4 regions of the Streptomyces sp. NPDC048288 genome follow, and region 4 is predicted to be linked to each of the others. Evidence: riboswitches for the same ligand, from Rfam matches in the RefSeq annotation. Region 4 holds a riboswitch; each other region holds the start of a gene.

Evidence for each region. A riboswitch is a leader RNA that binds a small molecule or an ion and turns the genes downstream of it on or off. The one in region 4 is predicted to bind cyclic di-AMP.
Region 1: linked by a shared signal. The riboswitch ahead of ACGFZS_RS26415 (peptidoglycan DD-metalloendopeptidase family protein) and the one ahead of ACGFZS_RS36750 (C40 family peptidase) in region 4 are both predicted to bind cyclic di-AMP.
Region 2: linked by a shared signal. The riboswitch ahead of ACGFZS_RS17950 (NlpC/P60 family protein) and the one ahead of ACGFZS_RS36750 (C40 family peptidase) in region 4 are both predicted to bind cyclic di-AMP.
Region 3: linked by a shared signal. The riboswitch ahead of ACGFZS_RS11225 (M23 family metallopeptidase) and the one ahead of ACGFZS_RS36750 (C40 family peptidase) in region 4 are both predicted to bind cyclic di-AMP.

The regions. Positions count from the first base shown of each region.
Region 1 is NZ_JBICZD010000007.1:340,048-347,584, forward strand. It holds gene ACGFZS_RS26390 (aspartate aminotransferase family protein) at 1-4, shown strand, start outside; gene ACGFZS_RS26395 (helix-turn-helix domain-containing protein) at 64-687, shown strand; gene ACGFZS_RS26400 (DUF6126 family protein) at 684-806, shown strand; gene ACGFZS_RS26405 (tyrosine-protein phosphatase) at 828-1,625, opposite strand; gene ACGFZS_RS26410 (alpha-galactosidase) at 1,802-3,874, shown strand; cyclic di-AMP (ydaO/yuaA leader) riboswitch at 4,193-4,353, shown strand; gene ACGFZS_RS26415 (peptidoglycan DD-metalloendopeptidase family protein) at 4,359-5,306, shown strand; gene ACGFZS_RS26420 (DUF6250 domain-containing protein) at 5,528-6,253, shown strand; gene ACGFZS_RS26425 (SGNH/GDSL hydrolase family protein) at 6,399-7,184, shown strand; gene ACGFZS_RS26430 (TetR/AcrR family transcriptional regulator) at 7,254-7,537, opposite strand, start outside.
Region 2 is NZ_JBICZD010000004.1:559,050-566,586, reverse strand. It holds gene ACGFZS_RS17960 (DUF1996 domain-containing protein) at 1-713, opposite strand, end outside; gene ACGFZS_RS17955 (PP2C family protein-serine/threonine phosphatase) at 1,025-2,254, shown strand; cyclic di-AMP (ydaO/yuaA leader) riboswitch at 2,422-2,595, shown strand; gene ACGFZS_RS17950 (NlpC/P60 family protein) at 2,604-5,162, shown strand; gene ACGFZS_RS17945 (NAD-dependent epimerase/dehydratase family protein) at 5,200-6,258, opposite strand; gene ACGFZS_RS17940 (FAD-dependent oxidoreductase) at 6,524-7,537, shown strand, end outside.
Region 3 is NZ_JBICZD010000002.1:1,056,219-1,063,755, forward strand. It holds gene ACGFZS_RS11215 (dihydrofolate reductase family protein) at 60-1,190, shown strand; tRNA gene ACGFZS_RS11220 (tRNA-Met) at 1,281-1,354, shown strand; cyclic di-AMP (ydaO/yuaA leader) riboswitch at 1,663-1,822, shown strand; gene ACGFZS_RS11225 (M23 family metallopeptidase) at 1,830-2,870, shown strand; gene ACGFZS_RS11230 (aldo/keto reductase) at 3,137-4,081, shown strand; gene ACGFZS_RS11235 (PrsW family intramembrane metalloprotease) at 4,145-5,497, opposite strand; gene trmB (tRNA (guanosine(46)-N7)-methyltransferase TrmB) at 5,508-6,389, opposite strand; gene lhgO (L-2-hydroxyglutarate oxidase) at 6,456-7,537, opposite strand, start outside.
Region 4 is NZ_JBICZD010000012.1:111,191-118,727, reverse strand. It holds gene ACGFZS_RS36780 (adenosylmethionine--8-amino-7-oxononanoate transaminase) at 1-1,083, opposite strand, end outside; gene bioB (biotin synthase BioB) at 1,076-2,257, opposite strand; gene ACGFZS_RS36770 (8-amino-7-oxononanoate synthase) at 2,405-3,532, shown strand; gene ACGFZS_RS36765 (DUF397 domain-containing protein) at 3,642-3,869, opposite strand; gene ACGFZS_RS36760 (helix-turn-helix transcriptional regulator) at 3,879-4,739, opposite strand; gene ACGFZS_RS36755 (ATP-binding protein) at 4,951-5,409, shown strand; gene ACGFZS_RS36750 (C40 family peptidase) at 5,443-5,916, opposite strand; cyclic di-AMP (ydaO/yuaA leader) riboswitch at 5,920-6,104, opposite strand; gene ACGFZS_RS36745 (hypothetical protein) at 6,466-6,774, opposite strand; gene ACGFZS_RS36740 (ATP-dependent Clp protease proteolytic subunit) at 6,782-7,417, opposite strand.

The DNA.
Region 1 (7,537 bases), on a different contig from region 4:
CTGACTTTTTGCCTCTGAGGCAAGGAAATTGCCGCAGAGGCAAAAGTGCGGCTGAATGGAGGCATGAACCCCTCCGACGACGAGGGCACGGGCGGGCCGGTCACGGACCTGCCCGCCGTCGCCCCGCAGCTGCGCTCCCTGCGCCGCCGCGCCGGCCTCACCCTGGAGGCCGCCGCCCGGGACGCGGGGCTGTCGCCCGCTCACCTCTCCCGGCTGGAGACCGGGCAGCGGCAGCCCTCGCTGCCGATGCTGCTCGCGCTCGCACGTGTCTACGGTACGACGGTTTCCGAACTGCTCGGTGAGACCGCCGCCGACCGGGACGCGATCGTGCGCGCCGGCGACATGGAACCGACCCGCGCCGGTGGCTGGACGTACTGGCAGGCCGGGGCGTCCGGCCGGGGGATGCAGGCGCTGCGCGTCCGGGTGCCGTACGGCTCCCAGGGCGACATCGTGCGGGTGCATCCCGGCGAGGAGTGGCTGTACGTCCTGCGCGGCCGGCTCCGGCTGCGCCTCGGTGACACCACGCACGTGCTCGCGCCCGGCGACAGCGCGCACTTCGACTCGCTGACCCCGCACCGGCTCGCCGCCGAGGACCAGGACGGGGTCGAGCTCCTGTTCGTCCACACCCTGCTGCAGAGCCCCACGGCCACGCTGTGCCTGGGACCGATCACTGGAGAGCTGCCGTGAGCAACATCGAGGAGAAGTTCCCCCGGTCCCTGTGGATCCGGCTGGTCATCTATCTCGCCGTCGGGCACGTCCTGGCAGGCTTCCTCTATCTGCTGTTCTCCCTCGGCGGCAAGGGCTGAGCCGCCGCCCCCCGCCCGGCCTCAGTCGAGGAGCCGCTCGCGCAGCCGCTCCCGGGTCCGCGGGGTGACCTTCAGGCCCTGCTCCAGGTAGGTCCCGACGTCGCCCCAGGTCTCGTCGATGCTCTCGAAGGCCGCCGTCAGGTACTCCGCGCGGGCGTCGAAGAGCGGGCTCAGCAGCTCCATCACCTCGGGGCTGTACGCGGACTCCCCGCCGCCGCTGCGCCGCACCTTGTAGCGGCGGTGCTTGGCGTTGGACTCCAGGTAGTCGGCGAGGATCGCGTCCCGTTCCACGTCCACCGCGAGCAGCGTCACGGCTATGGAGATGCCCGCCCGGTCCTTGCCGGCCGCGCAGTGCATCAGCGCCGGGACGCTGTCCTCGGCGACCGCGTGCAGCACGCGCGAGTGCTCCTCGGTGCGGTCCTTGACGATCGTGCGGTACGAGGTGACCATCCGGTTCGCGGCCTTGCCGTCGCCCAGGAGCGCGCGCAGCTGCTCGATGTCGCCCTCGCGGACCATCTTCCAGAAGTCGGCCCCGTGCGCCGGGTCGGTCAGCGGCAGGTTCAGGTTCCGTACGCCGGGCAGCTCGACGTCCGGGCCCTCCAGCTTCTGGTCGGCCGCGTTGCGGAAGTCGAAGATCGTGTGCAGGCCGAGGGAGGCGAGGAACTCCGCGTCCGACTCCGTCGCGTGCGCCAGGTGCCCGCTGCGGAACAGGACGCCCGGCCGCACCCGCCGCCCGTCCACCGTCGGCAGGCCGCCCACGTCACGGAAGTTGCGCACACCGGCCAGCTCGGGCTCGGTCGACGGGACCTGCTGCGTCACGGGGGGCTCCTCCCGGCCGGCCCCGTCGGCGCTGCTCGTCGACGGGCACTGGATCGACCATACGACATCGGTTTCCGCGGGCAATGAGTTGTCCACAGGCGTTGCCTCAGGGGCCGGTAGACCTTGATGATGTTGGTGCTTGAGCGGATCTGTTGGCACCTGTGTGAGGTTTCTCGATGGTGGACATCGCCGAAAACGGTCGTACCTGGCTCCTGTCGGGCCCCGGCAGCAGCTACGCGCTGCATCTGACGGAGGCCGACGAACTGCTCCACCTGCACTGGGGGCCCAGGATCCGGCTCGCCGACGCCGAGGAGCTCAGCACCCGCGCGCTGCCCGAGTACTGGGCCTTCGAGTCCCCCCTGGACGGCCGCGAGGAGTACCCGGTCGAGGGCGGCCCCCGGTTCGTGCGCCCCGCGCTGTCCGTGCGCACCGAGGAGCGCCGGGGCACCGAGTGGGCCTTCGAGGCGTACGAGGTCGAGGAGGACGAGCTCCGGCTGCGCTTCACGGACGACGGGATCGTCATCACCCTGCACTACCGGATGCGCGGCGATGTCGTCGAGCGCTGGGTGACCGTCGGCAACGGGGGGCACGCACCCCTGGAGCTGCTGCGCGCCGACCCCGCCACCTGGACCCTGCCCGACCGCGAGGGCTGGCGGCTCTCCCAGCTGCACGGCCGCTGGGCCGCCGAGTCCCGGCTGGTCAGCGCCCCGCTCACCTACGGCGAGAAGGTCATCGGCAGCCGACGCGGCCACACCGGCCACCAGCACCTGCCCTGGGTCGCCCTCGACACCGACGCCACCGAGGAGCGCGGCGAGGTCTGGGGCTGTGCCCTCGGCTGGTCCGGCTCCTGGCGGATCGCCGTCGCCCAACTCCCCGACGCGCGCGTCCAGATCACCGGCGGCGCCGGCTACGACGACTCGGGCCTGCTGATGCTGGCCGAGGGCGAGTCGTACACCAGCCCGGTCTTCGCCGCCCTGTGGACCGACGGCGGCTTCGGCGGGGCCAGCCGCGCCTGGCACGCCTACCAGCGGGCGTACGTCATCCCGGACGCCGACCGCGACCGGCCGGTGCTGTTCAACTCCTGGGAGGCCACCACCTTCGACATCTCCGAGGAGCAGCAGGCCACCCTCGCCCGGCGGGCCGCCGCGATCGGCGTCGAACTGTTCGTGGTGGACGACGGCTGGTTCGGCGCCCGCACCAGCGACCGCGCGGGCCTCGGCGACTGGACCCCCAACCCGGACCGCTTCCCGAAGGGCCTCAAGCCCCTCGCCGACTATGTGCACGCCCTCGGCATGCAGTTCGGCATCTGGGTCGAGCCCGAGATGGTCAACGCGGACAGCGACCTGTACCGCGCCCACCCCGACTGGGTCCAGTACCAGCAGGGGCGGAAGCGGACGGAGCTGCGCAACCAGCTCGTCCTCAACCTCGCCCGCGAGGACGTCCAGGAGTACCTCTGGCAGCAGCTCGACACCCTGCTGTCCAGCGCCTCGATCGACTACGTCAAGTGGGACTTCAACCGCTGCTTCACCGACGCGGGCTGGCCCGGCGAGCCCTACCCGCAGCGTCTGTGGGTCGACCACGTGCGCGGGCTGTACGCCCTGCTCGACCGGATCCGCGCGGCCCACCCGAACGTCGCCATCGAGTCCTGCTCCGGCGGTGGCGGCCGGATCGACCTCGGCATCATGAGCCGTACCGACGAGGTGTGGACCTCCGACAACACCGACCCGCTGGACCGGCTCGCCATCCAGCACGGCTTCAGCCAGATCCACCCCGCGCGGGTGATGTCCGCCTGGGTCACCGACAGCCCGAACCACCAGCTCAACGGCCGGGTCAGCTCGCTGCGTTTCCGGTTCGTCAGCTCCATGGCCGGTGCGCTCGGCGTCGGCGGCGACCTCTCGCAGTGGACCGAGGAGGAGCTCGCCGAGGCCGGCCGCTGGGTGGAGCTCTACAAGGAGATCCGGCCGCTGGTGCAGCGCGGCGACCAGTTCCGGCTGCGGCCGCCGACCGGCGGGCTCAGCGCCGTGCAGTACACCCTCGGCGACGAGACGGTCGTCCTCGCCTGGCTCCAGGCGCAGAGCTACGGCGAGCCGGCGCCGGCGCTGCGGCTGCGGGGGCTCGACCCGACCGCGTCGTACGAATGCCGCGAAACGGGCGAAGTGCACCGGGGTGCCGTTCTGTTGCACCACGGTCTGCGCACCGGCCTGAAGGGCGACCTGGATGCGACGGTTCTCCGGCTGCGACGCATCTGAGTCTTCTGTCCGAATTGGCGTCTTCGCTCCCCTTCATTCCAACTCGCTCTGGAATAAAGGGGAGTGATGGGCGAGTGCGTGAGGAGCGTCATATTCGTGACCGTCCGTCGCGCGTCATGTTCACGTAATTCTCGGCTTTCGCTGAGGAATTGATAAACGCGGGCCGATGGAATTCACGGAGGGTGACCGTGATGTCCCGTAACGGATCAAGCGAAACTCGGACAGAGGGAACCAGTCGCTTGTCCGGGTGCGTCCTGCTCGCTTACGTTCGCCACGCATCCGGACGGAACGCCGAATCCTGCCGCCGTCCGGAGTCCCCACACACACTCACCCGTGCCCGGCAGGAGCGGGGGACCCACCAGGTATGACCGCCTGTTCCGGTTCCCGGGACGGCTAGGGGTGTAGTCACGCGTTCCCGTGTGGCCGGGCAGCTCCAGCCCGAACCCGACAGCTCACCCCGCAGGCGCCGGAGAGGAAACGCGCCATGCCCGCGAAGGGTAAGCACCGCCGTCCCAAGGCCCAGCGATTCACCCGCTCGATGGCCGTCGCCGGAACCGGCGGCGCCGCGCTGGCGCTGCCGCTCATGGGGGCCGCCGGCGCCCACGCGGCCACCGCGCAGTCCGTTCCCGAAAAGGCCGCGCAGTCGCTGCCGGGCGTCCAGAAGTCGGCAATGAAGAAGACGGCGGCCGTACGGAAGTCCGCCGCCGCGCATTCCGCGCACCGCACCTACACGGTGGTCCCCGGCGATTATCTCTCGAAGATCGCGCGTGACCAGAACGTCAGCGGCGGCTGGCACCGGCTCTACGCCGACAACCGGCAGGCCGTCGGCGACAACCCCTCGCTGATCCACCCGGGTCTCAAGCTCACGCTCGACGGCCGCCGCGCCACGACGACGGACGACACCACGGACTCCGGCTACCGGTCCGAGGCGCGGGCCTCCGACTCCTCGTCGCCCGCGCCGTCTTCTTCATCCCCTTCGTCCTCTTCGTCGTCCTCCGCGGACGCCTCCGCGGCGAACGCCTCCGGCTTCAGCCTCCCGGTCGTCGGTGCCACCGTCGGCACCGGCTACCACGTGGCCGGCGGCATGTGGTCCAGCGGTTACCACACGGGCGTCGACTTCGTCGTCCCGACCGGTACCCCGGTCAAGGCCGTCGGCGCCGGCACGGTCGTCACGGCCGGCTGGGGCGGCTCCTACGGCAACCAGGTCGTCATCCGGCTCGCCGACGGCTACTACGCGCAGTACGGCCACCTCTCCGCCCTCTCCGTCTCGGTCGGCCAGACCGTGACCGCGGGCCAGCAGGTCGGCCTCTCCGGCGCGACCGGCAACGTGACCGGCCCGCACCTGCACTTCGAGATCCGCACCACCCCCGACTACGGCTCGGACGTGGACCCGGTCGCCTACCTCCGCTCCAAGGGTCTCGCCGTCGGCTGATCCGACGCCCCGCCGCCCTGCCGCACACTCCGAAGGCCGGACCCCCGATCCCCGGGTCCGGCCTTCGGCACGTTGCGTTCTCGTGGCGGGAGTGTTCAGGGCATCGACAACGAAGGCGGTGCGGCGGCAGAGTGATCCCGTTGCATGCAAGCGCTTTCCATGTCCGCCTCCTGCGCTGTCATGTCACTGTCACTGTCGCCCCGCCGGAAGGAATCCCGCGCATGACGACCACCCGCCGCGCCTTCGGAGCCCTGGCCGCCGGAACCGTCGGAGCCGCCCTCGCGGCCCTCGCTCCCGCCGCGCCCGCGAGCGCCGCGCCCCGGCACCGCCGGCTGCTCGCCCACGACGACTTCCGCCACGGCCTCGGCCAGTGGTTCGTCGAACTGGAACAGGGCGGTTCGGTTACCGCGTCGCACGGGATCCTGGAGGTCGACGTGCCCGCCGGCGCGACCGTCTGGTTCCGGCGCCGGTTCGAAGGGCCGTACGTCCTGGAGTACACCGCGATCCCGGTCTCGGCGGGCGGTCCCGACGACCGGGTGTCGGACCTCAACAACTTCTGGAACGCCACCGACGTCCGCTCCCCGGACGACCTGTTCGCCACCCCGCGCGGCGGCGCCCTCGCCGAGTACGACTACCTCACGACCTACTACGCAGGCTTCGGCGCCAACTACAACACCACCACCCGGCTGCGCCGTTACGTCGGCGAACCCGGCGTCCGGCCGCTGATCTACGACTACACCGAGCCGCTGCTCGTAGCGAACGAACCGAACCGCGTCCGGATCGTCTCCGACGGCTCGACCGTGCAGTGGTGGAACAACGGCCGGCCGGTGTTCGACTACACCGACCCGGAGCCTTACACGGGTGGGCACTTCGCGTTTCGGACCACATGGAGCCACTTCCGTATCAGTGACTTCCGGGTCTGGCGATCAACCCGTCAACGTCCCTGATGGGGGCCTTATTCCAGGCTTGGCGAAGTATTTAAGAGTGTCTTATCTCACCGATCGTCAACCCCTTATTACGGTCGCGTAGGTCACACCTCAAGGGGAATCATGGTCCGATGTGGCAGACGATTCGAAGAGTGACATTGCATCAGTGATCGGGTCGTACGTGGCGGTGGGGGACAGCTTCACCGAGGGCGTGGGCGACCCCGGCCCCGACGGGGCGTTCGTCGGCTGGGCCGACCGGTTCGCGGTACTGCTGTCGGACCGGCAGCCCGAAGGCGACTTCGATTACACCAACCTCGCCGTGCGCGGCAAACTGCTCGACCAGATCGTGGCGGACCAGGTGCCGCAGGCCCTGGAACTCGCCCCGGACCTGGTCTCCTTCTGCGCGGGCGGCAACGACATCATCCGTCCCGGCACCGACCCCGACGAGGTGGCCGAGCGGTTCGAGCGGGCCGTGGCCCAACTGACCGAGGCCATCGGCACGGTGCTCGTGACCACCGGATTCGACACCCGGGGCGTGCCCGTCCTCAAGCATCTGCGCGGCAAGATCGCCACGTACAACGGACATGTCCGGGCCATCGCCGACCGGTACGGCTGCCCGGTCCTCGACCTGTGGTCCCTCAAGACCGTGCAGGACCGGCGGGCCTGGGACGGCGACCGGCTGCACCTGTCCCCCGAAGGCCACACGCGGGTGGCGCTCCGCGCCGGCCAGGTGCTCGGCGTCGAGGTGCCGGCCGACCCGGACCAGCCGTGGCCTCCGCTGCCGCCCCGCGGCACCCTGGAGGTCCGCCGGGACGACGTGCACTGGGCCCGCGAGTACCTGGTCCCGTGGATCGGGCGACGGCTGCGCGGCGAGTCGTCGGGCGACCATGTGACGGCCAAGGGGGCGCTCTCCCCGGACGACATCAAGATGCGGATCGCCTCCGTGGCTTGAGGAGGCGGCGCCGGCGGGTAAGGGGTGGTCTCCTTGCGGGCCGCCCCTTACTCGTGCCCGGGCCGCCCCTTACTCGTGCTCGGGCAGTGCCAGTTCGCGCGCCAGCGCCTCGTCGACCCACTGCTGCGCCCGGGCCCGCGGTACGCCGCCCGGATACGACGTCAGCTGGACGGCGAGCCCGTCGAGCAGGGCGGTCAGACGCAGCGCCGTGGCCGAAGGGTCCGGGCACCGGAACTCGCCCGCGGCCACCCCCTCGGCGATGACCTCGGTGAGCGCCGCCTTCCACTGCTGGTCCAGGCCCTTGCCGACGTCCCGCAGCGCGGGTTCGCGCAAGGCCACCGCCCAGCCCTCGA
Region 2 (7,537 bases), on a different contig from region 4:
GTGGTGTCGGCGTCGGCGAGGTCCTGGTCGCTGGCGAAGGCGTTGTTGGACTGGTTGCCGATGTAGTCGTGGAAGTGGTGGGCGCCGTTGGAGACACCGGGCGCGACGATCACGTTGTCCGAGTTGAACAGGCCGTTCGCGTTGACGCCGCAGCTGGAGGCGAAGGTGCCGGTGGAGCCGCCGGACTGCTCGGCCGGGGTCCGCACATTGGGCTGGACGGTGGTGATGTCGGCGTAGTCGGCGGCGACCGGACCGTTGCCGCCCTGACCGGGCGTGGCGCTGTCCTGGGGTGCCGCCGACTGCTCGCCGTCCTGGTTCGAGGAGCGCAGGGTGCAGGCGGCGAGGTCGTCGAGGCCCTGGGGGCGGTCGCCCTCGCGGCCGATGGCGTCGGCGATCCGGCCGAGCGTCCCGGACCGCTTCTCCTTCAGCGGATTCATGATCGTCTGGTCGGCGAGGCCGGGGTTCTGCTCGATCGCCGCGGCGGATTCCTTGAGTTGCTGGTAGGCGGCCGCGATCTGCTGGTCCAGCTCGGCGAGTTCACGGTCGACGTCGGACCGGGCCCCGTCGGGCACCGCCGTCAACTCGCTGCCGACGTCGGGGCAGTAGACCGTGGGCGCGGAGAACACCTGGCCCTGCCAGGGCTGCTGGTCCGAGCCGCCCTCGGTGGCCGACGCGTAGACGTTCACCGCGACCAGCCCTCCCCCGCCGAGCATCAGCGCGACCGCTGCGAAGGTCGCGCGTCGTGCACCGGTCGGTCGTCTGCGCCTGTTGCGTCTCAAGGTCGTACTCACGGTCGTACCCCTGCGTGGTCGTGGGCGGCCGGGCATGGAAATCCCCGGCTTCATACGGACCGCGGCGCCGCCGTGTTCAACGGCCTCAGAAATTCACGGTGACCTCACAGGAAGCATCATCATGGAGTGACCGACTGACCGCAGAGGGTATTCACCAGGAGTCCGGATCGCGCCGCGCGATTTTTATATTTCATGGGAAACTGGTGCGAAAACGGCGGGGAGGTGACCCTGTCATGAGTGCGGCGGAGATCGACTACGCGGCGGTGTTCCAGACACTGCCCGGGATGGTGGCCCTGTTGACCCCCGAGTTGGTGTACGCGGACGCCAACGAGGAGTTCCTGCGCATGGCCGGGCGCAAGCGCGAGGACATGATCGGCCGGTACCTCTTCGACGTGTTCCCGGACAACCCGAACGACAGCACCGCGACCGGCATGCGCAACCTGGAGACCTCACTGCTGCGGGTGCTGGCCACCGGCGAGCGGGACACCATGGCCCTGCAGCGGTACGACGTGGAGCTCCCCGACCGGCCCGGGCACTGGGAGCAGCGCTACTGGAGCCCGGTGAACGTGCCGGTCCTCGGCCCGGACGGGAAGGTCGTGCTGCTGGTGCACCGGGTCGAGGAGGTCACCGAGCTGATCCGGGCGCGCCGGACCGTCGGCGACGGCCGGACCCAGGTCCTGGAGGCCGAGCTGTACCGGCGCGCGGGCGAACTGCAGGAGATCAACGAACGGCTGCGGCAGGCGCACGCCCGGGAGCGCGAGGTGGCGGTCGCCCTGCAGGAGGCGATGCTGCCCGCGCCCCGGCAGCTGGAGCACCACCGGGCGGCGGTGCGCTACCGGCCGGCCACCGGGTCGCTGCACGTGTGCGGCGACTGGTACGACCTGGTCGACCTGGTCAGCGGCGACCGCATCGGCGTCTCGGTCGGCGACGTGGTCGGGCACGGGCTCGAAGCGGCCTGTGTCATGGGGCAGTTGCGCAGTGCGCTCAGCGCGGTCTCCCGGGTGGCCGAAGGCCCGGCGCAGGCGCTCGGCGTGCTGGGGCGGTACGCGCATGTGATCGACGGTGCCGAGTCGGCCACCGCCGTGACGGCGTTCGTCGACTTCGCCCGCCACACGGTCACCTACAGCAGCGCCGGGCATCCGCCGCCCGCCCTGCTGCACCCCGGCGGACGGGTGGAACTCCTCGACCGGGCCACCGATCCCCCGCTCGACGCCCGCCCCGATCCGCGACCGCGCCCGCAGGCCGTCACCGCGTTCGAGGACGGCGCCACCCTTGTCCTCTATACCGACGGACTCATCGAGCGCCGCCGCGAGGACATCGACACCGGGCTCGCCCGGCTCACCCGATCCCTCGCCGCACACCGCGAGTTGGACCCGGAAAATCTCGCCGATGCCGTCCTCTGGGAGCTGCTGCCGCCGGAGGGCGCGACCGACGACACCGCCCTGGTCGTCGTACGACTGTGATCTGCGGATGCGCGAAATGCCGCCCCGCGCAGCCCCATACCGAACAGTACGACGAACATCACAAATACGTATCGGACATTACGCACGTCAACCTTCACACGAGTGACACAAGTTGGCTAAGTTGACGGGTAAGCCGCTCGGCTCCCCCCGGCGAATCCCGTCGGGCCGCGCGGCCTCCGCCGAGTCCGGTGCCCTCGTGGGGCGATCCGGAGCCGGGGACCCAACCGATCACTGGGGTGAATCGGCCAACTGCCCACAAGGGCAAGGGCCGTAGGGCATACCTTCCGGATTCGACGCCCGAACCCGACAGCTAACCCGGTAGGCGGAGTACGGAAGGAGCACGACCCCCATGGCGTCCGAGAGCCGTGACGAGGTTCGACAGCGGATCAACAACCTCTACGACCAGGCCGAGAACGCCACCGGGAACTACAACGCCACCCGTGCGATGAGCGGAGGCTCGCGCTCACGCGGTGTCCCGCTGTTCAAGCGGCCCCGCCGTGACGATCCGGGGCTGGACAACATCGCGCGGGAGTGGTTCGACGGCGCGCGTTCGAGGCTGGGGCCGAGTGTCCCCGCCGCGCTGCCCTCCGACCGCATGCCCGGCCGGCCCGGCCCGCGCCGGCCCGTCAGCTCCATGGCCGCCGACCTGCTCGGCCAGCTGGAGGGCTCCGGTCCGTCCCGGCTGGAGCTGACCGCGGGACCGTCGGGGCAGACCGAGATCGAGGTCGTCCGCGAGCTGCCGGCGCGCCCGAAGCTGGAGCTGACGGCCGGGCCCGCCGCCGCGCTGCCCGCCGGGCCGTCGAGCCCGCCCAAGGCCCTGTCCGCCGCCGCGCCGCAGCGGGCCGCGCCGGGCACCTCCAAGACCAGGAACCAGCTCAAGATCGCCAAGGCCCGTGAGCTGCTGTCCCAGCGCACCGGACAGCGTGCGGTGGCGGCGCTCGAAGCGGCCCCCGCCGCGCGGCAGCAGATCGCGCAGCAGCAGATCTCGTGGGGCGTCTCCGCGCCCCAGGCCCCGGCGCAGCAGCAGTGGGCGGCCCCCGCCATGGGCATCCCGGCCCAGCGCACCGACAGCGGCTCCTTCGGGTCCGGCGCGCCCGCCGGCCCGGGCAGGCTCCCGGCGCCGACCCCGTCGGACACCGGCACCATCCCCGTCGTGTCCCCCTCGGACACCGGCACCTTCCGCATCATGTCCCCCAGCGCCGGCACCCCCCAGCGCAGGAACCCGGCCGGCGCCGGCGCGTCCCGCGGCATGGCCCCCGGCGGTGCGGGCACGCCCCAGCCGATGCCCCCGATGGACGCCGCCGCCTCCCGCGTGATGAGCCCGGGCAGCGCCCCCGCGACCCAGGTCATGCCCCCCGTGGACATGGGCGCCTCGCGCGTCATGAGCCCGGGCGGTGCGGGCGCGCCCCAGGCCATGCCCCCGATGGACGCCGCCGCCTCGCGCGTGATGAGCCCGGGTAGCGCCCCCGCGACGCAGGTCATGCCCACGGTGGACACGGGCGCCTCCCGCGTCATGAGCCCGGGCAGTGCCGGCGCGCCCCAGCAGATGCCCCCGATGGACCTCGGCGCCTCCCGGGTGATGAGCCCGGGCAGTGCCCCCGCGACGCAGGTCATGCCTCCGGTGGACATGGGCGCCGCGCGTGTCATGAGCCCGGGCGGTGCGGGCACGCCCCAGCAGATGCCCCCGATGGACGCCGCCGCCTCCCGCGTCATGAGCCCGGGCAGCGCCCCCGCCACCCAGGCCATGCCTCAGATGGACACCAGCGGCTCCCGGGTCATGACCCCGGGCGGTACGGGTTCCTACCCGGCCGCCGGGCCCATGGACATGGGCGGTGTCCCGACCCCGTCACCGGGGGACAGCGGTTCCTTCCGGATCATGACCCCGGGCGCCACGGGCTCGTTCCCGATGCCGACGTCGCCCGACGCGGGTGCCTACCCGGGCGCGGGCCCGTCGGAGCCGGCCGCCGCGTACGCCGCTGCGGCCCCCGTCGCGCCCATGGCGGCTCCGATGGACGCCGGGACCTACCAGGCCATGGCGCCGAACGCGACCGCCGCCTACGCGAGCGCGCCCCCGGTCGCGGCCGACCTCGGTTACACGGTCGCCGCCGACCTCGGCTACCCGGTCGCCGCCGACCCCGGCTACCCGGCCGCCGCGTACGCCACGGCCGCCCCCGCCGCTGCCATGGCCGCCATGCCTCAGGTCGACCCCGGCACCGGGGCCTACTTCGCGGCACCCGGCGCCGACCTGGGCGGCTACGCCGTCGGTATGGAGCCCCCGGCCGCCGCCTACGCCGCCGCCCCGGCGCCGGTCGTGCCCGCCGCGCCGATGCCCATGGCTGTGCCGGACCCGCCGTGGGCGACGATGGCGTACGCCACGGCGCCGACCGCGCCCGTCGTGCCGATGGCCACCGCCGCCCCGGTCGCCACGGCTCCGCTCCCCACCACCCCGCTGCCGACCGCGCCCCCCGCGGCTGCGGCACCCCCTGCCGCCTCCGGCGCCTTCGCCGCTGCCGTCGGCTTCCCCCAGCAGGCCGTCGCCCCGGCCGAGCCGGGCAAGGCGATGAAGGCGCTGGCGTTCGCGCAGGCGCAGATCGGGCGGCCGTGCGTCTGGGGGGCGACCGGCCCGGAGTCGTACGACTGCTCCAGCCTGACCCAGGCGGCCTGGCGCGCCGCCGGGGTGACGCTGCCGCGCGGCGCGGCGGACCAGGCGTTCGCCGGCACCCCGATGACACTGGCCGCCGTCGAACCGGGCGACCTGGTCTTCTTCTTCGACAACGACAGCCACGTCGGGATCTACGCGGGTGGCGGCATGATGATCCACGCGCCGAGCCCGGGTGCGTCGATCCGTGAGGAGTCGATCTACAACGCCGGGGAGTCGGCGATCCACCGGGTGGTCCGCCCGGCCTGACCCCCTGCCCGCCGAGGCCGGACCCGGGCCACCGAGGTCAGACCCTCCGGCGCCGCGAGCGCCAGCTCTCGTGGTGGTCCAGGAGGGTCTCCTCGACCGGCCGGTAGACCAGGCCCAGTTCGCGCACGCTCCGGCCGTTGTCGACGCGGAAGCGGATGCCGAGGTGCTTGGCGATGTAGTCCTGGGTGAGGCCGAAGAGCGGGCCGAGGACCCGTACCGGACCGTGCGGGAGCGCGGTGCGGGGCAGGCGCGGGTCCCACCGGTGGCGGGTGCGGATGATCCGCGACATCTCGTGGAACGAGGTCATCGTCTCGTTGGCCACGATGTACCGGCCCCCGGCCGCCGGGTTCTCCGCCGCCGCGATGTGCGCGTCGGCCACGTCGCGGACGTCCGCGGTGGTGAAGCTGAAGTCCGGGGCGCCGTAGCAGAAGTAGCCCCTGAACAGCTCGTCCAGCAGGAACAGGCTGCCGGACTCGGAGGCGGGCGTGAGGGAAGGGCCCAGTATCAGGCCGGGGTTGATCGAGACCATGCGCCAGCGGTCCTGGGCCGCCTCGGCGGCCCAGGCGGCGCGTTCGGCGACCGTCTTGGCGTAGTGGTACGGGTTGTTCGCCACCGTGCTGCTGGTGTTGAAGTACTTCTCGGTGAGCAGCTGACCGGCCATCTCGCGGACGTCCGCGTAGTCGCCGAAGATCGCGCCCACGGTGGAGGTGAAGACCAGGGTCTCCACCTCCGGGGTCCGCTCCACGGCGCCGAGCACATTGCGGGTGCCGAGCAACGCCGGGTCCACCAGGTCCCGTTGGCCGTCCTTGATCCGCTCCGGCATCAGGAACGGCGAGGCCACGTGGAAGACGGTCGCGCAGCCGCGGAACGCCTCGTCGAAGGAGCCCTCCTTCAGCAGGTCGGCCTCGAACAGGGCGAGCCGGCCGGGGAAGGCCTCGTGGAGCTCCCACAGGGGCCGGACCTTGGGCGCGTCGGAGGCGCCGCGGACGGTGGCGTGGACCCGGTACCCCCGCTCCAGCAGCCGCCGTACCAGATGGCTGCCGACGAACCCGCTGCCGCCGGTCACCGCGACGGCCGTCTCCCCGCGTGCGTCCACGCCCTCACCCCTCGCCCTTGGGCCACCGCGCCTCGGTGATCCGCAGAGGACAGGTTGGTGCATGCCCGGGGCGGCCGCCAAGCACCTGGAGGGCACCGGTAACGTCCTCGGGGCATAAGCCGGGCCCGGGAGGGGGCATAAGATCGGCTTATGAGGTCATAGACCGGACCCGCGTACTAACTTAGGACTGCCTTAGTTTAGGCTTCCCGTTCGAGATCGATTGTCTTCACTCGGTCGATTGTCACCACTCGAAGGGAACCTGATCATGCCGCGCCCCCTGCGGGTAGCCATCGTCGGTGCCGGCCCGGCCGGGATCTACGCCGCCGACGCCCTGCTCAAGTCCGAGGTGGCCGCCGAGCCCGGCGTGTCCATCGACCTCTTCGAGCGGATGCCCGCCCCGTTCGGCCTGATCCGGTACGGCGTCGCCCCCGACCACCCGCGCATCAAGGGCATCATCACGGCCCTGCACCAGGTGCTCGACAAGCCGCAGATCCGCCTCTTCGGCAACGTGGACTACCCGGCCGACATCAGCCTCGACGACCTGCGCTCGTTCTACGACGCGGTGATCTTCTCGACCGGCGCGACCGCCGACCGCGAGCTGCGGATACCCGGGATCGAGCTGGACGGCTCCTACGGCGCCGCCGACTTCGTCTCCTGGTACGACGGCCACCCGGACGTGCCGCGCACCTGGCCGCTGGAGGCCGAGAAGGTCGCGGTGCTCGGCGTCGGCAACGTGGCCCTGGACGTGGCCCGCGTCCTCGCCAAGACCGCCGACGAGCTGCTGCCGACGGAGATCCCGCCGAACGTCCACGAAGGACTGAAGGCCAACAAGGCGCTCGAAGTGCACGTCTTCGGCCGCCGTGGCCCGGCGCAGGCGAAGTTCTCCCCGATGGAGCTGCGGGAGCTGGACCACTCCCCCAACATCGAGGTCATCGTCGACCCCGAGGACATCGACTACGACAAGGGCTCGATCGAGACCCGGCGCGGCAACAAGCAGGCCGACATGGTCGCCAAGACCCTGGAGAACTGGGCGATCCGCGATGTCGGCGACCGCCCGCACAAGCTCTTCCTGCACTTCTTCGAGTCGCCCACCGAGATCCTCGGCGAGGACGGCAAGGTCACCGGCCTGCGCACCGAGCGCACCGCCCTGGACGGCACCGGCAACGTGAAGGGCACCGGCGAGTTCAAGGACTGGGACGTCACCGCGGTCTACCGCGCGGTCGGCTACCTCTCCGACAAGCTGCCCAAGCTGCCCTGGGACATCGAGTCGGGCACGGTC
Region 3 (7,537 bases), on a different contig from region 4:
GTTTCAAACTTTAACCAAGCGTCCAGTTCACAGCCCGCCGCCGAGAGTGAGCGCGTCCGATGCCGTACCCCCACGTCCTGCTGTCCGCCGCCGTCTCCCTCGACGGCTACCTCGACGACACCGGCCCCGACCGACTGCTGCTCTCCTCCCCGGCCGACTTCGACCGCGTCGACGAGGTGCGGGCCTCCGTCGACGCCATCCTGATCGGCGCCGGCACCATCCGCGCGGACAACCCGCGGCTCCTGGTCAACTCCCCGGAGCGGCGCGCGGCCCGGACCGCCGCCGGCCGGCCCGAGTACCCCCTCAAGGTCACGGTCACCGCGACCGGCGACCTCGACCCGGACGCGCGGTTCTGGCACACCGGCGGCGAGAAGACCGTGTACACGACGGACGAGGGCGCGCGGCGGGCCCGCGCCCTCGGCATCGCCGCCGACGTGGTCCCCCTCGGCGCCGACCTCGACTGGCCCTCGCTCCTGGAGCACCTGCACGACGTACGAGGCGTACGGCGCCTCATGGTCGAGGGCGGCGGCACCGTCCACACCCAGCTCCTCCAGCAGGGCCTGGCCGACGAACTCCAGCTGGTCCTCGCCCCGCTCCTCGTCGGCGACCCGAAGGCACCCCGGCTGTTCGGCCCGGGCGGCTACCAGGGCGGGCGGCTGCGGCTGGTCGAGACCCGCCGGATCGAGGACGTCGTCCTCATGCGCTACGAGCCCACCGCCCCCGGCGCGGACGCGTCGGTGTCCGCCGCGGACCGGGCGTGGCTGCGGCTCGCCTGCGAGCTGGCGGCCGAGTGCCCGCCGTCCCGGACCGCGTTCAGCGTCGGCGCGGTGGTCGTCGCGGCCGACGGCACGGAACTGGCCCGCGGCCACTCCCGGGAGGCCGGCGACCCGGTGGTGCACGCCGAGGAGGCGGCCCTGGCCAAGATCCCCCCGGCCGACCCCCGCCTGCCCACGGCCACCGTCTACACCAGCCTCGAACCCTGCACCCACCGCGCCTCCCGCCCGCACCCCTGCGCCGAGCTGATCCTCCGGGCCGGGGTGCGGCGGGTGCTGACCGCGTGGCGCGAGCCGGACACGTTCGTGACCGCGGCCGACGGGACGGGGATGCTGCGGGAGGCGGGGGTGCGGGTGCTGGTACTGCCGGAGTACGAGAGCGCGGCGAAGGCACCGAACGGGCATCTGCCGGGCTGAGCGGAGGTGTGGAGCCGAGGCCCCGCGGACCCCACCGGTTTTAACCCGTGTGACTCCCGTGCTTCTGATGGCGTATGCTGGTTTCACCGACGCGGGGTGGAGCAGCTCGGTAGCTCGCTGGGCTCATAACCCAGAGGTCGCAGGTTCAAATCCTGTCCCCGCTACTGATGACTCAGGGCCGGAATCCAAGAACAAGGATTCCGGCCCTGAGTCATGTCCGGGCCCGTCGCAGGTGACACAGGGTGGCCGGACGACCGCCCTGCGCATAACGTCTGAGTCACCATCAAAACGTGTGTGACTCCTGTGTTGAGCAGGAGGCCTGGTCAACTCGACCGTTTTTGACCTGTCGTGGCTGGTAAGTCCATGCTTTGAAAGCTTAATGATCAAGGAGAACAGCTTGGAATCTGACAGCCGGGTCTATTAACGTTCGATAACGCAGCGCGGTCGTCCCAGCCGTCACCCGCGACGGCTCCGCGCGCACGCGCCGAATCCCGCAAGGGAACCGGGGAACCACCACCTTGGGGTGAATCGCACGGCTGCCGCCGGTAGGAATCGGCCGGTATACGCGCGTAGGAGACCTTCCCGCTCCGAACCCGTCAGCTAACCCGGTAGGCGACGGAAGGAAAGGAGTGCGCCCGCGTGGCGTCCAACCGGCCTGCTCCGACAGCCCCGTTCGTGCCCAGCCAGCGTCAACCCGACACCTTCGGCTACGGCAGCTACCGCACCGACGAGGGCCCCTGGGAGGAGTGGAACCCCACCGAGGATTCCCTCGCCCAGACACGCGGCCGGCACCGCGTCGCCAAGCAGAAGGGCGGCGGACTCGCCCGCAGCTCCACGGTGCTCGGCGTCGGCGTCATCGCCGCCGTCGGCGCGGGCGGCATGGCCAGCGCCAACACCGGCAAGCCGCCGGTCTCCATCTCGCTGCCCGACCTGCCGTCGTCCGTCGACTCCCTGCTAGGCGAGGGCGGCGGCCACCAGGCCACCCAGACCGCGCTCAGCAGCGTCACCACCGCGACGACCGCCACCGACGCGGACTCCTCCTCGTCCGACGCCGGCGAGGCGCTGCGCAGCCGGATCATCGCCCAGGCCGAGCAGCAGCAGAACCAGCTCGACACCAAGGCCAGCGCCAAGGCCGTGGCCGCCGCCGACAAGGCGGTCTACGACGCCGAGGCCAAGGCGGTGAAGGCGGCGGCCGCCAAGGCCGCCGACGCCAAGGAGCAGGCCGAGGCCGACGCCAAGGCGAAGGCCGAGAAGGAGCGCCTCGCCGCGCTGGCCAAGCAGTACACGCTGCCGGTCGTCTCGTACACGATCACCGGCACCTTCGGCCAGGCCGGCTCCATGTGGTCCTCCGGCTACCACACCGGGCTCGACTTCGCCGCGCCCACCGGCACGCTCATCAAGGCCGTCCACGGCGGCACGGTCACCGAGGCGGGCTGGGCCGGCTCCTACGGCTACCGCACGATCCTGACCCTGGACGACGGCACCGAGCTGTGGTTCTGCCACCAGTCGTCGATCAGCGTCTCCGTCGGCCAGAAGGTCGCCACCGGCGATGTCATCGGCCGCGTGGGCGCCACCGGCAACGTCACCGGCCCGCACCTCCACCTGGAGGTCCACCCCGGCGGCCAGGCCACCGGCATCGACCCCATGACCTGGCTGCGCGGCAAGGGCCTCAACCCGTAACGGGTCACCCCCCCCCGACGAACCACAAACCACGAACCACGAACCCCGGGATCCCCGGCGGCCCCGACGACAACCCCCCGGCGTCCGGGCCGCCGGTCCGGTGTCTCCGGCCGGACATCCGTGCGGTGTTTCCGGCCGGACAGCCGTCCGATGTTCCCGGCGGGGCGCCCGTGCGATGTTCCCTGCGGGACGCCCGTGCGCCTGTTTACGAAACCTTCGTACTGCGCCGGGATGGCCTGCCGGGGCGGCCCGCGTTGATACAGAGCATGACTGCTCTTCGCGAACTCGGCTCCTCCGACCTCGAGGTCTTCCCGCTCGCCCTCGGTGGCAACGTCTTCGGCTGGACCGCCGACGAGGCCGCCTCCTTCGCCGTCCTGGACGCCTACGCGGCCGCCGGCGGCAACTTCGTGGACACCGCCGACTCCTACACGGCCTGGATCGAGGGCAACCAGGGCGGCGAGTCCGAGACGATCATCGGCAAGTGGGTCACGGCGCGCGGCAACCGCGACGACATCGTCATCGCGACGAAGGTCAGCCAGCACCCCGAGTACCCCGGCCTGTCCGCCGCCAACATCAAGGCCGCCGCCGACGCCTCCCTGCGCCGCCTCGGCACCGACCACATCGACCTCTACTACACGCACTTCGACAAGCCGGAGATCCCGGTCGAGGAGATCATCGGCGCGCTCGACGAGCTGGTGCGGGCGGGCAAGGTCCGGCACATCGCCGCGTCCAACATCACGCCGGAGCGCCTCCAGGAGTCCCTGGACCTCTCCGACCGCGAGGGCCTCGCCCGGTACGTCGCCCTCCAGCCCCACTACAACCTGGTCTCCCGCGACACCTACGAGGGCCCCCTCCAGGACCTGGCCTCCCGCACCGGCCTCGCCGCGGTCCCGTACTTCTCCCTGGCCGCCGGTTTCCTCACCGGCAAGTACCGTCCCGGCACGACGGTCGACAGCGCCCGCGCGGGCCGCGCCGCCCAGTACCTGGAGTCCGAGCGCGGCCGGCGGGTCCTCGCCGCCCTGGACGAGATCGCCGAGACCCACTCGGCCCCCGTCCCCACCGTCGCCCTCGCCTGGCTGGCGGCCCAGCCCACCGTCGCGGCCCCGATCGCCTCGGCCCGCACCCTGGACCAGCTCCCGGCCCTGCTGGGCGTGGCGGACCTGCACCTCACGGACGAGGAGGTCACCAGGCTGACGGCGGCCTCGGCCTGACGGCAGCCTCACGGGCACCGTGGCGGTGGATTCTTGCGGTGCCCACCGGCCGTACCGGCCGTACTACGTCTGGTAAGGGTTGTACGAGGGGTACGGCACCGCCGTCCCGTACCACCCCGGGCCCCCGTAGGCCGGCGCCGGATAGCCGGCGTACCCCGGCCATCCGCTCGGCGCCGCCGTCCGGGCCGCGTACTCCAGGGCCGGGCGGACCAGCTCCCGCCGGTTCCACAGCTCGGCCAGCAGCTCCCGCTCGCGGACCACGAAGTCGGCCCCGGCCCGCCCCCGTTGCCCCCGGCGCCGCAGCAGCGCCAGGGTCGTCGCGTACGCCTCGTACTCGGCGACCGCCCGCCCCGTCGGCTTGCCGAAGTGGTAGGCGGCGTACTCCCGGGCCATCTGACGCGCCCGCATCGACCCGAGGACGAACGGCTCGGCCGCCCCCAGCCACCCCGCGTACACATACGCCGGCAGCTCCTCGCGCACGGTCCGCAGCTCCCGCTGCCGGGTCCAGACGGCCAGCCAGGTCAGCAGCCCGAACATCGGCACCATGAACATGCCGTACACGGCGAAGAACCCGAACTGCCCGAACGTCGAGGACCCGTTCCAGAACGCGTGCATGCTCATCGCGCACAGCAGCCCGGCGACCGGCACCAGGGTGCGCCGCGTCCGCTGCCGGTCCGTGGAGAGCGCGGCGAGGCCGAAGCCGATGCCGGTGAAGACGGTGAACAGGGGGTGCGCGAAGGGCGACATGACGATGCGCACGAAGAAGGTCGCGGCGGTGACGGAGGCGATCCCGGTGCCACCGGTCAGCTGGTCGGTCCCGAAGGCCGTACCGAGGTAGAGGATGTTCTCGGTGAACGCGAACCCGGTGGCGGTGACCCCGGCGATCACCACCCCGTCGACGATCCCGGTGAAGTCCCGTCTGCGGAACAGGAAGACCAGCAGCACGGCGGCGGCCTTGGCCGACTCCTCGACGATCGGCGCTATCACCGTCGCCCCGAGCGTGTCCGCGCTGCTCGGATCCGCGGTGGCCGTCGCTATCCAGCGGGTGGCGAAGCTGTTGGCGACGATGGCTATGAGCGCGGCCGCGCAGGCCCCCCAGGCGAACGCGAACAGCACGTTCCGCCAGGGCCCCGGCTGGACCCGGTCGAGCCACCGGAACGCGGCTATGAGCAGCGGCACGGGCAGTACGGCGAGCCCCAGCCCGACGAGGAAACCCTCCGTGCCCGTCTGCTCCCGCACCAGCGCCAGGATGACCAGCCCGGAGAGGGCGAGCAGCGTGCTCAGCGCCCCGTACCGCACCCAGCGCCGCTGCCACCAGCGGGGATGGCGCAGACCGTCCCCGGCGGGGTCCGGCGGATACGGCGGACGTGGCGGATACGTCGGATACGACGGGTACGGCGGCGGGTAGCTGGCCACGGCATCGACCCTAACGAGGTGACTCCAGTCGGTGCTGCTCGCTCTGCCGCACCCGATGCTGTACGCGACGGAAGAGCAGATCGTTCACCACATGTCCCTTGTCCAGTCCCTGACCCTCGAAACGGGTCAGCGGCCGGTGCCCGGGACGTGGCGCGAAACCGCCCTCGGCCTGTGTGTTCTCGAACTCCGGGTGCGCGGTGAGCACGTCGAGCATCTGCTCGGCGTACGGCTCCCAGTCCGTCGCGCAGTGCACGACCGCCCCGGGCCTGAGCCGGGTCGCGGCCAGGTCGAGGAACTCGGGCTGGATCAGCCGCCGCTTGTGGTGCCGCTTCTTGGGCCACGGGTCGGGGAAGTACACGCGCAGCCCGTCGAGCGAGTCGGGCGTGAGCATCTCCCGCAGCAGGATGATCGCGTCGCCGTTGCCGACCCGGACGTTGGACAGCCCCTGCTGGTCGGCGAGGTTGAGCAGGTTGCCCTGCCCGGGGGTGTGCACGTCCACGGCGAGGATGTCGGTGCCCGGGTCCTCGGCGGCCATCTGCGCGGTGGCCTCGCCCATCCCGAACCCGATCTCCAGCACCACCGGGTGGGCGTTCCCGAACAGCTCGGCGAGGTCGATGACCTGCTGCCCGTCGATGTCCAGCCCCCACTTGGGCCACAGCCGCTGCAGCGCGTCGGCCTGCCCGGCGGTCACCCGGCTGCGGCGCGGCTGGAAGCTGCGGATCCGCCGCTCGAAGTGCGACCCGGCCGGATCGGCCTGCGGGCCGTCGGGAAAGCGCGGCTCCCCCTTGGCCCGGGTGTGCCGGACGGACACACCGGGGGTGTGGTGGGAGCCGACGCCGGGGACGGTCTCGGCGGGCTGAGGGGTTTCGGGGGCATTGAGCGAGTCAGACACAGTGAAGTCGATTTTACGGTGCCCGCCGCGCCCCGGAAGGCCTCCTGGACGGCTTCCTGGGCGGACTCACACCGAACCCAGCATCTCCAGCGCCCGCCGCGCCACCTCCCGCCCGATCGGCAGCGAGGCCGTCGCCGCGGGCGAGGGCGCGTTCAGCACATGGACCGCCCGGGCCCCCTCCTTGATCAGGAAGTCGTCGACGAGCGTCCCGTCCCGCAGCACGGCCTGCGCCCGCACCCCGGCCGCGGCCCGCATCAGGTCCCCGTCGTCCACGGCGGGCAGCAGCCGTCGTACGGCCGTCGCGAACGCGCGCTTCGACACCGACCGGCGCAGCTCGCCGCCCCCGTACCGCCAGTGCCGCCGGGCCAGTGTCCAGGAGCCGGGCCAGGCCAGTGTGCCGGCCACCTCCCGCGGCCGTACGACCCCCCACCCGTAGCCCTCGCGGGCCAGCGCCGGCACCGCGTTCGGCCCGATGTGCACGCCCCCGTCGATCCCGCGCGTGAGATGCACGCCGAGGAACGGGAACGCCGGGTCGGGCACCGGGTACACCAGCCCGCGTACCAGCTCCGGCCGCGCCAGCTCGTAGTACTCCCCGCGGAACGGCACGATCCGCATCTCCGGGTCGTCGCCGGTCAGCCGTGCGACCTCGTCGCAGTGCAGCCCCGCGCAGTTGACCAGCACCCGGCCCCGGACGACGTCGCCGCCGGCCGTCCGGACGGCGACCCCGAGGTCCGGCCGCCGGTCGATCCGCTCGACCCGGGCGCCGTAGCGGAGCTCCGCGCCGGAGGCCGCGCCGAGCTGCCGTGCGACCCCCACGAAGTCGCAGATCCCGGTGGTCCCCACGTGTATGGCGGCGAGCCCCCGCACCTCGGGTTCGTACTCCCCGATCTGGGCGCCCCCCAGCTCCCGCACCGGTATCCCGTTCTCCCGGCCGCGCTGCACGAGCGCGTGCAGCCGGGGCAGCTCCGCCCGCTCGGTGGCGACGATCAGCTTGCCGGTGACGGCGTGCGCGATGCCGTACTCCGCACAGAACTTGACCATCTCGGCGGCGCCCTTGACGGCGTACCGCGCCTTCAGCGACCCCGGGCGGTAGTAGATCCCGCTGTGGATGACCCCGCTGTTCCGCCCGGTCTGGTGCCGGGCCGGCC
Region 4 (7,537 bases):
GACGTCCCGGACGCCGGGCAGGTCCCGCGCGGGCGCGAGTCCGTCGCGCAGGCCGGACTCGATCCGCTTGACCTCGCCGAGCCAGTCCTGGCCGAGCAGCAGCCCGAGCGAGGCGCAGGCCACGGAGGCCGCAAGGGGGTTGCCCATGAACGTCGGCCCGTGGGCCAGCACCGGCACCTCGCCCCGCGAGATGCCCTCGGCCACCCGGGGCGTGCACAGCGTCGCCGCCATCGTCAGATAACCGCCGGTCAGCGCCTTGCCCACGCACATCACGTCCGGGGTGACGGCCGCGTGGTCCGCCGCGAACAGCGCACCCGTGCGCCCGAAGCCGGTCGCGATCTCGTCGAACACCAGCAGCACGTCGTGCGCGTGGCAGGCCTCGCGCAGCACCCGCAGATAGGCGGGGGAGTGGAACCGCATCCCGCCCGCGCCCTGCACCACCGGCTCCACGATCACCGCGGCCAGTTCGTGCGCGTGCCGCTCGATCACGGAGCGCAGGTGGTCCGCGTACGACTCCTCGTACTCCGCCGGCGGCGCGTCCGCGAAGACCTGGCGCGGCAGTACCCCGGACCACAGGTCGTGCATCCCGCCCTCGGGGTCGCACACCGACATCGGCTGCCAGGTGTCGCCGTGGTAGCCGCCGCGCCAGGTCAGCAGGCGCTGCTTCGCGGGGCGGCCGAGGGAGCGCCAGTACTGCAGGCACATCTTCACGGCGACCTCGACCGACACCGAACCGGAGTCGGCGAGGAAGACGTGTTCGAGTCCGTCCGGCGACATGTCGACAAGGAGCTTCGCCAGCCGGACGGCGGGCTCGTGGGTGAGCCCGCCGAACATCACATGACTCATCCGGCCGAGCTGCTCGCGCGCGGCCTCGTTGAGCACCGGGTGGTTGTAGCCGTGGATCGCCGACCACCAGGACGACATGCCGTCGACCAGGTCGCCCGAGCCGTCCGCGAGCCGCAGCCGGACCCCGCTCGCCGACTCCACGACGAGCGGTTCGGCCCGGCCGGGCATCGGACCGTACGGGTGCCAGACGTGCCGGCGGTCCAGGTCCAGCAGCTCGGGGACGCTCAGGTCAGGCATTGGGCGCGAGATCCGTTCCGGCACCCCGGCGGCGGACGGCGACCAGGTCGGTGCGCGGCTCGTTGACCGGAGCCGTACCGCAGACGTCCTCGTGGGAGCCGCAGCCGCCCGATCCGCATCCGGCGTCGGCCTGCCCGGCGTGCGATCCGCAGCCGGCACCCTGGACCTCGGCCCGGTGCTGGGGCAGCGTCACCTCGTCGGCGCCCTCCACGGTGAACCCGGCGTCCGCGATCATCTCCAGGTCGGCCTGCCCGGCCTGGCCCTCGGTGGTCAGGTAGTCGCCGAGGAAGATCGAGTTGGCCAGGTGCAGCGCGAGCGGCTGCATGGTGCGCAGATGGACCTCGCGGCCGCCCGCGATGCGGACCTCCACGTCGGGGCAGACGAACCGCACCATCGCGAGGATGCGCAGGCAGCGCTGCGGGGTGAGGTTCCACTCCTTGGCCAGCGGGGTGCCCTCGACCGGGATCAGGAAGTTGACCGGCACCGAGTCCGGGTCCAGCTCGCGCAGCGAGAAGACCACGTCGACCAGGTCCTCGTCGCTCTCGCCCATACCGGCGATCAGACCGGAGCAGGCGGACAGGCCGGCCGCGTGCGCCTTGTTGACCGTGTCCACCCGATCGGCGTACGTGTGGGTGGTCGTGATGTCCCCGTACGTCCCCTCGGACGTGTTGAGGTTGTGGTTGTAGGCGTCGGCGCCCGCCTCGCGCAGCCGCTCCGCCTGGCCGTCGGAGAGCAGGCCGAGGCAGGCACAGACCTCGACGCCCTCGTTCTGCTCCTTGATGGCCTTGATGGTGCCGGCGACCCGGTCCACGTCCCGGTCGGTCGGACCGCGCCCGGACGCCACCAGGCAGACCCGCTTGGCGCCCCCGGCGAGGCCCGCGGCGGCCGCCTTGGAGGCCTCGTCGGGTTTCAGCCAGGAGTACTTCAGGATCCCGGTCGTGGAGCCGAGGCGCTGCGAGCAGTAGGAGCAGTCCTCCGGGCACAGACCGGACTTGAGGTTGACCAGGTAGTTGAGTTTCACGCGCCGGCCGAACCACTGCCGGCGCACCTTGCCGGCCGCGGCCACCACATCGAGCACGTCGTCGTCGGAGGTCGCCAGAACGGCGAGCGCTTCCTCGCGGGTCGGCAGCTCGCGCCGAAGCCCCTTGTCCACCAGCGTGTTCAGCAGGTCCATGAGAGCCGATCCTGTACTACGAGGCTGCTCCGGGCCAAGGAGAGTTTGCACAACCCTGTCAGTTCGACGTGTGGGTATTGCCACACAGTGGGTGACCGGTCGTCCCGCTAGGGTCTGTCCACTGCCTACAAAATCACCGGAGGGGTCATGGCGTTCGGCTGGATCGACGGACAGGCGGAACAGCGCCGCCGCGCCGGACTCGTCCGGACCCTGCGCCCCCGCCCCGCCGACTCGCCGCTGCTGGACCTGGCGAGCAACGACTACCTGGGTCTCGCCCACCACCCGGAGATCGCCGCGGGCGCCGCCGAGGCGGCCCGGACCTGGGGCGGCGGCTCCACCGGCTCCCGGCTGGTGACCGGCACCACCGAGCTCCACACCGAGCTGGAGCGCGAGCTGGCCGAATTCAGCGGGTTCGAGGCGGCCCTGGTCTTCTCCTCCGGCTACGCAGCCAACCTGGCGGCCGTCACCGCGCTCGGCCCGCACGGCTCCCTGATCGTCTCCGACGCGCTCAACCACGCCTCCCTGATCGACGGCTGCCGGCTGGCCCGGGGCACCACCCAGGTCGTCGGACACGCCGACCCGGACGCCGTGCGCAAGGCGCTCGGCACCCACGAGGGACCCGCGGTGGTCGTCTCCGACACGGTGTTCTCGGTGGACGGGGACGCGGCGCCGCTGGCCGGGCTGGCCGCGGCGTGCCGGGAGCGCGGCGCCGGGCTGCTCGTCGACGACGCGCACGGGCTCGGGGTCCTCGGGGACGGCGGGCGGGGCGCCGCGTACGCGGCCGGGCTCTCCGGCGCCGACGACGTGGTGGTCACGGCGACCCTCTCCAAGTCGCTGGGCAGCCAGGGCGGGGTCGTGTTCGGACCGGCCCGGGTGATCGACCACCTGGTCAACGCGGCCCGCACCTTCATCTTCGACACCGGCCTGGCCCCCGCCGCGGCGGGAGCGGCCCTCGCGGCCCTGCGGCTGCTGCGACGCGAGCCCGGGCGGGCGGCCCGGGCCCGCGAGGTGGCCGCCGACCTGCACGCACGGCTGACCGCCGCGGGCCTGGAAGCGGTACGGCCGGACGCCGCGGTGGTCTCCGTGCGGGCACCGTCCCCGGAGGGGGCCGTGCGTTGGGCGGCCGACTGCCGTACGGCAGGCCTGGCCGTGGGCTGCTTCCGTCCGCCTTCCGTGCCGGACGGCATCTCACGGCTGCGGCTGACCGCCCGCGCGGACCTCTCCGGGGCCGAGATCGAACGCGCTGTACGTGTGATCGGCGAAACACGACCATGAGTCGGCGTGACACGGCCGGGCTGCGCTCGGATGCGGATACGGAGTCGATTACGGATTCAGTTGCGTACTGATCAGTTTTGTTCGCAACCTGATCAGCGGGGAGCGCCGATCAGTCGCTGACCGCGGCCACGAAACCCGCCCAGCTCTCGGGGGAGAAGAGCAGCGCGGGCCCGGCCGGGTTCTTGGAGTCGCGTACGGCGAGCAGTCCGGCCGGTGGGCCGGAGTGCGGCCGTGCCGTCTCCACGCAGTTGTTCGCACCGGTGCTGTAGCTGCTGCGCAGCCACCGCAATCCGTGCAGATCAGCACTTGAAGGTACGTTCCGAGGCAGTGCAGTCATGGTGCCTCCTTACGCGCCGTCCTGTATCCCGGCGATGTAATCCAACGAGTCCTCGGGCGAAAGGGCGTGGATCTGAAGGGTGTTGAAGGCCTCCGCGTAGGCCTGGAGGTCTTCTTTCCGCTCCAGGTAGAGGCTACTCGTCAACTGGTCGAGAACAACCACATCCAGATCAGAAGTGCTCGGAAATGAGAAGATTACGAAAGGCCCGGTGATGCCGATATGCGCGCCGGCCGCGAACGGCAGCACCTGGAGCCGTACCTGGGGCAGCCGGGCCGCCTCCACCAGCCGCGCCAGCTGCCGTGTCATCACCCCCGGGCCGCCGACCTCCCGGCGCAGCACCGCCTCGTCGAGCACCGCGCTGAGCTCCAGCGGCGGATCGTTGCGCAGCACGTCCTGCCTGGCCAGACGTACCTCCACCAGGGCGTCCAGGGCCTCGTCGTCGAGCCCGTCGGCGGCCACCCGGGTCACGGCACGCGCGTACTCGGGGGTCTGCAGCAGCCCCGGGACGACCAGGGTCTCCAGGGTGCGCATCGCCCCGGCCTGCGATTCCAGGCTGATGAAATCCCGGTAGGCGGGCGGCAGCACCCCCCGATAGGCGTGCCACCAGTGGTGCCGCCCGGCCGTGTCCTCGGACCCCGCCAACACCAGCAGCAACTCCCGCAGTTGTCCTTCGACGACTCCGTAGGCGTCGAGGAGTAACCGCACATCGGCCGGTTTCACACCGCTGGCGCCGGTCTCGATCCGGCTCACCTTCGACTGATGCCAGCCCACCAGACGGGCGGCCTCACCGCTCGTGAGACCCGCACCGGTGCGCAGCATGCGCAGTTCGGCGCCCAGTTTCCGGCGGCGTACCGCGGGACCGTTCTGCATGGGCTACTCCTTACTCCTTCCGAGCCGCCCAAATACGGTCTGAGGTCGCAGAGTTCACCGCTTTGAGCGACAGATATATGCATATCTTGGTGGATCGCTCCCCTGACCGGCCCGGTAATGGCAGTCTGACGAAGAAGCACCAGTCCGGGACCGTACTCGAACCTTCCGCACCGTGTCGGACTCCGGTCCCGAGGAAAGGGACGACCTCGCCATGGCAGACCACCTGGAAGCATCCGTCACTCTGCCGAGCGATCCCGCCTCGGTCTCCACGGCCCGCTCCTACGTGCTCGACGTCCTCGCGGAGTGGGGACTGCCACCGGAGACGGAGACCGCGGACACCATCCGCCTCATCGTCTCCGAACTCGCCACCAACGCCGTACAGCACACCTTCGGACAGTCACCCACCTTCACGGTGGACATGATCCTCGACCGCGACGAACACCTGCGCATCGGCGTCACGGACAGTCATCCGCGGTTCCCCAAGAGACTTCCCGCCGCGGTCCAGCAGGACAACGGCCGCGGCATGGTCATCATCCGCTGGCTGACCGCCGAATGCGGCGGCAAACTCCGCGTACGCCCCACCCGCGAAGGCGGCAAGACCGTCTCCATCGAACTCCCCTGGACCGTCCCGGCCGGCACCGTCACCACCGCCGGCCAGCAGGAACCGTAGCCCCGAGTTCCTGCCGGCCGGCCGGTGGGTGCGTCAGCTGACGCGGCCGTACCAGACGCTCTTCGTCCAGATCTTCTGGAGCTTGACCACGTCCCCGGTCTTCGGGGCGTGCCAGATCTTTCCCTTCCCGGCGTAGATGCCGACGTGGTAGACGCTGGAACCCGAGTGGAAGAAGACCAGGTCCCCGGCCTTGCGGTTGCCGGCCGAGATGTGACGGGTCTTGTTGTACTGCTGGGCCGCCGTACGAGGCAGCTTCTTGCCCGCCTTCTTGAACGAGTACAGCGTCAGCCCGGAGCAGTCGAACCGGTTCGGTCCGGTGGCGCCCCACCTGTAGGGCTTGCCCTTCTTGGACGCGGCGACCTGAAGCGCCTTGGTCCCCATCGTGGCGGCCGAGGCGTCGGAGGCGACCCCCGGGATCACGATCGAGCCGCCCACGGCGGCGATCGTCAGCGCCGAGGCCGTACCGGCCCGGACCATGAGCGACGGAACGCGATTGAGCGCGGTCATGCGCAACCCTTCGTCAGCCGCCTGTGAAGGATGACCTGTCGGATTCGGGCTGGCGAAGTTGCCCGGCCGTGTCACCACGGCTTCACCCCAAGGGCTGCTCGGCCCGGTCATGGTGTGACCGTCCCGGCGACCCGTCGTGCTTGGGTCCTCCACTCCTGCCGATGCACTTCTGTCGACGGGTCAATCCGGGCGGCGGCAGGACTCGGCGTCCGCCCGGACCGCCCCGCCGCTGTGGCGGGGGCTTGTCGTCAGACAGGGATCTTCACTCACACGTGTCCGAAAATCCCAATGGAATCGGGGATTTGTGGGGTTACTCACCACCCACCCGTTCGGGTGGACAGTACTGTGTTCGATTCTTCGTCAACTGCCCTGCGTAGCCCCGGACCTGCGGAGAAGCACTCGGCGGGCACTCTCGAACGGGCGTACCGAGCGGCCCTGTCGGTCAGGTAAAACCACGCCACGCTCCGCCGAACGGGGGTAACCCCGTTGGGCCGTTTCAACTCCGGCGCGGACAGGGCGTCGACGTGCCCCGCCCGGCCTCTGCGGCGGTCACCGTACGCAGTCCGGCGGGAGTACGACGCGAGCGGTCCGGCGCTCGCCGTCGAGCACCCGCAACGCCCGTGCCAGCGTGTCCCCGTGCAGCTCCGTCTCGCCCCGCCCGTGCATCAGCGCCAGCGCGTCACGCAGCTCGGACGCGGCGCGCACCAGCGCCTGCGCGGCGCGCAGCCCGCGGTAGGTGTCCTCGTTCTGCGCCGGGTTGATCCGGCCCAGCAGGTCGACCACGTCCAGGTAACGGTCGATCAACTCGCCCTCGGCGCGGGTCAGCGCGGGCAGCGGCGGCAGCTCCGGTGGCAGCATCGCCGGATCACCCCGCGTCCGGCAGGCCGCGCGAGGTCCGGTGGGTGGGCACGACCCGGTCCACCAGCCCGTACGCCAGCGCCTCCCGCGCGTCCAGCACCAGGTCCCGCTCCAGGTCCTGGTGGATCTGCTCGGGGGTGCGCCCGGTGTGCCGGACCAGCATCGTTTCGAGCATCGTGCGGACCCGCTCCAACTCCGCCGCCCGGATGACCAGATCACTCGGCTGGCCCTGTACCGGCTCGGGCAGCGACGGCTGCTGGAGCACGACACGGGCGCCCGGCAGCACGGACCGCTTGCCCGGCGCGCCGGCCGCGAGCAGCACGGCGGCGGACGCCCCGGCCTGCCCCAGGCAGATCGTCTCCACGTCACAGGTGACGTACTGGACCGTGTCGTAGATCGCGGCCATCGCGCTGAACGACCCGCCCGGAGAGTTGATGTACAGCGAGATGTCCCGCTCCGGAGCCGCGTGTTCCAGATACATCAGCTGCGCCATCACATCGTTGGCGGAGGTCTCGTCCACCGGCGTGCCCAGGAAGACGATCCGCTCCTCCAGCAGCTTCGAGTACGGATCCAGGGTGCGCTGCCCGGAGCTGGTGCGTTCGGTGAACTCGGGCAGGACATAGCGGGCGGACGGTCGGGTCATGGCATACCCCTCCTCGCGGCCGAGGCGGTGTCTCGGCGGCCGGACTCTCTGTAAAAAATGTACAGGACGTACGTAGTGCTGGAGGGGGATTCCGCTGTCGCCGAACAAGAGGTGTTGTCC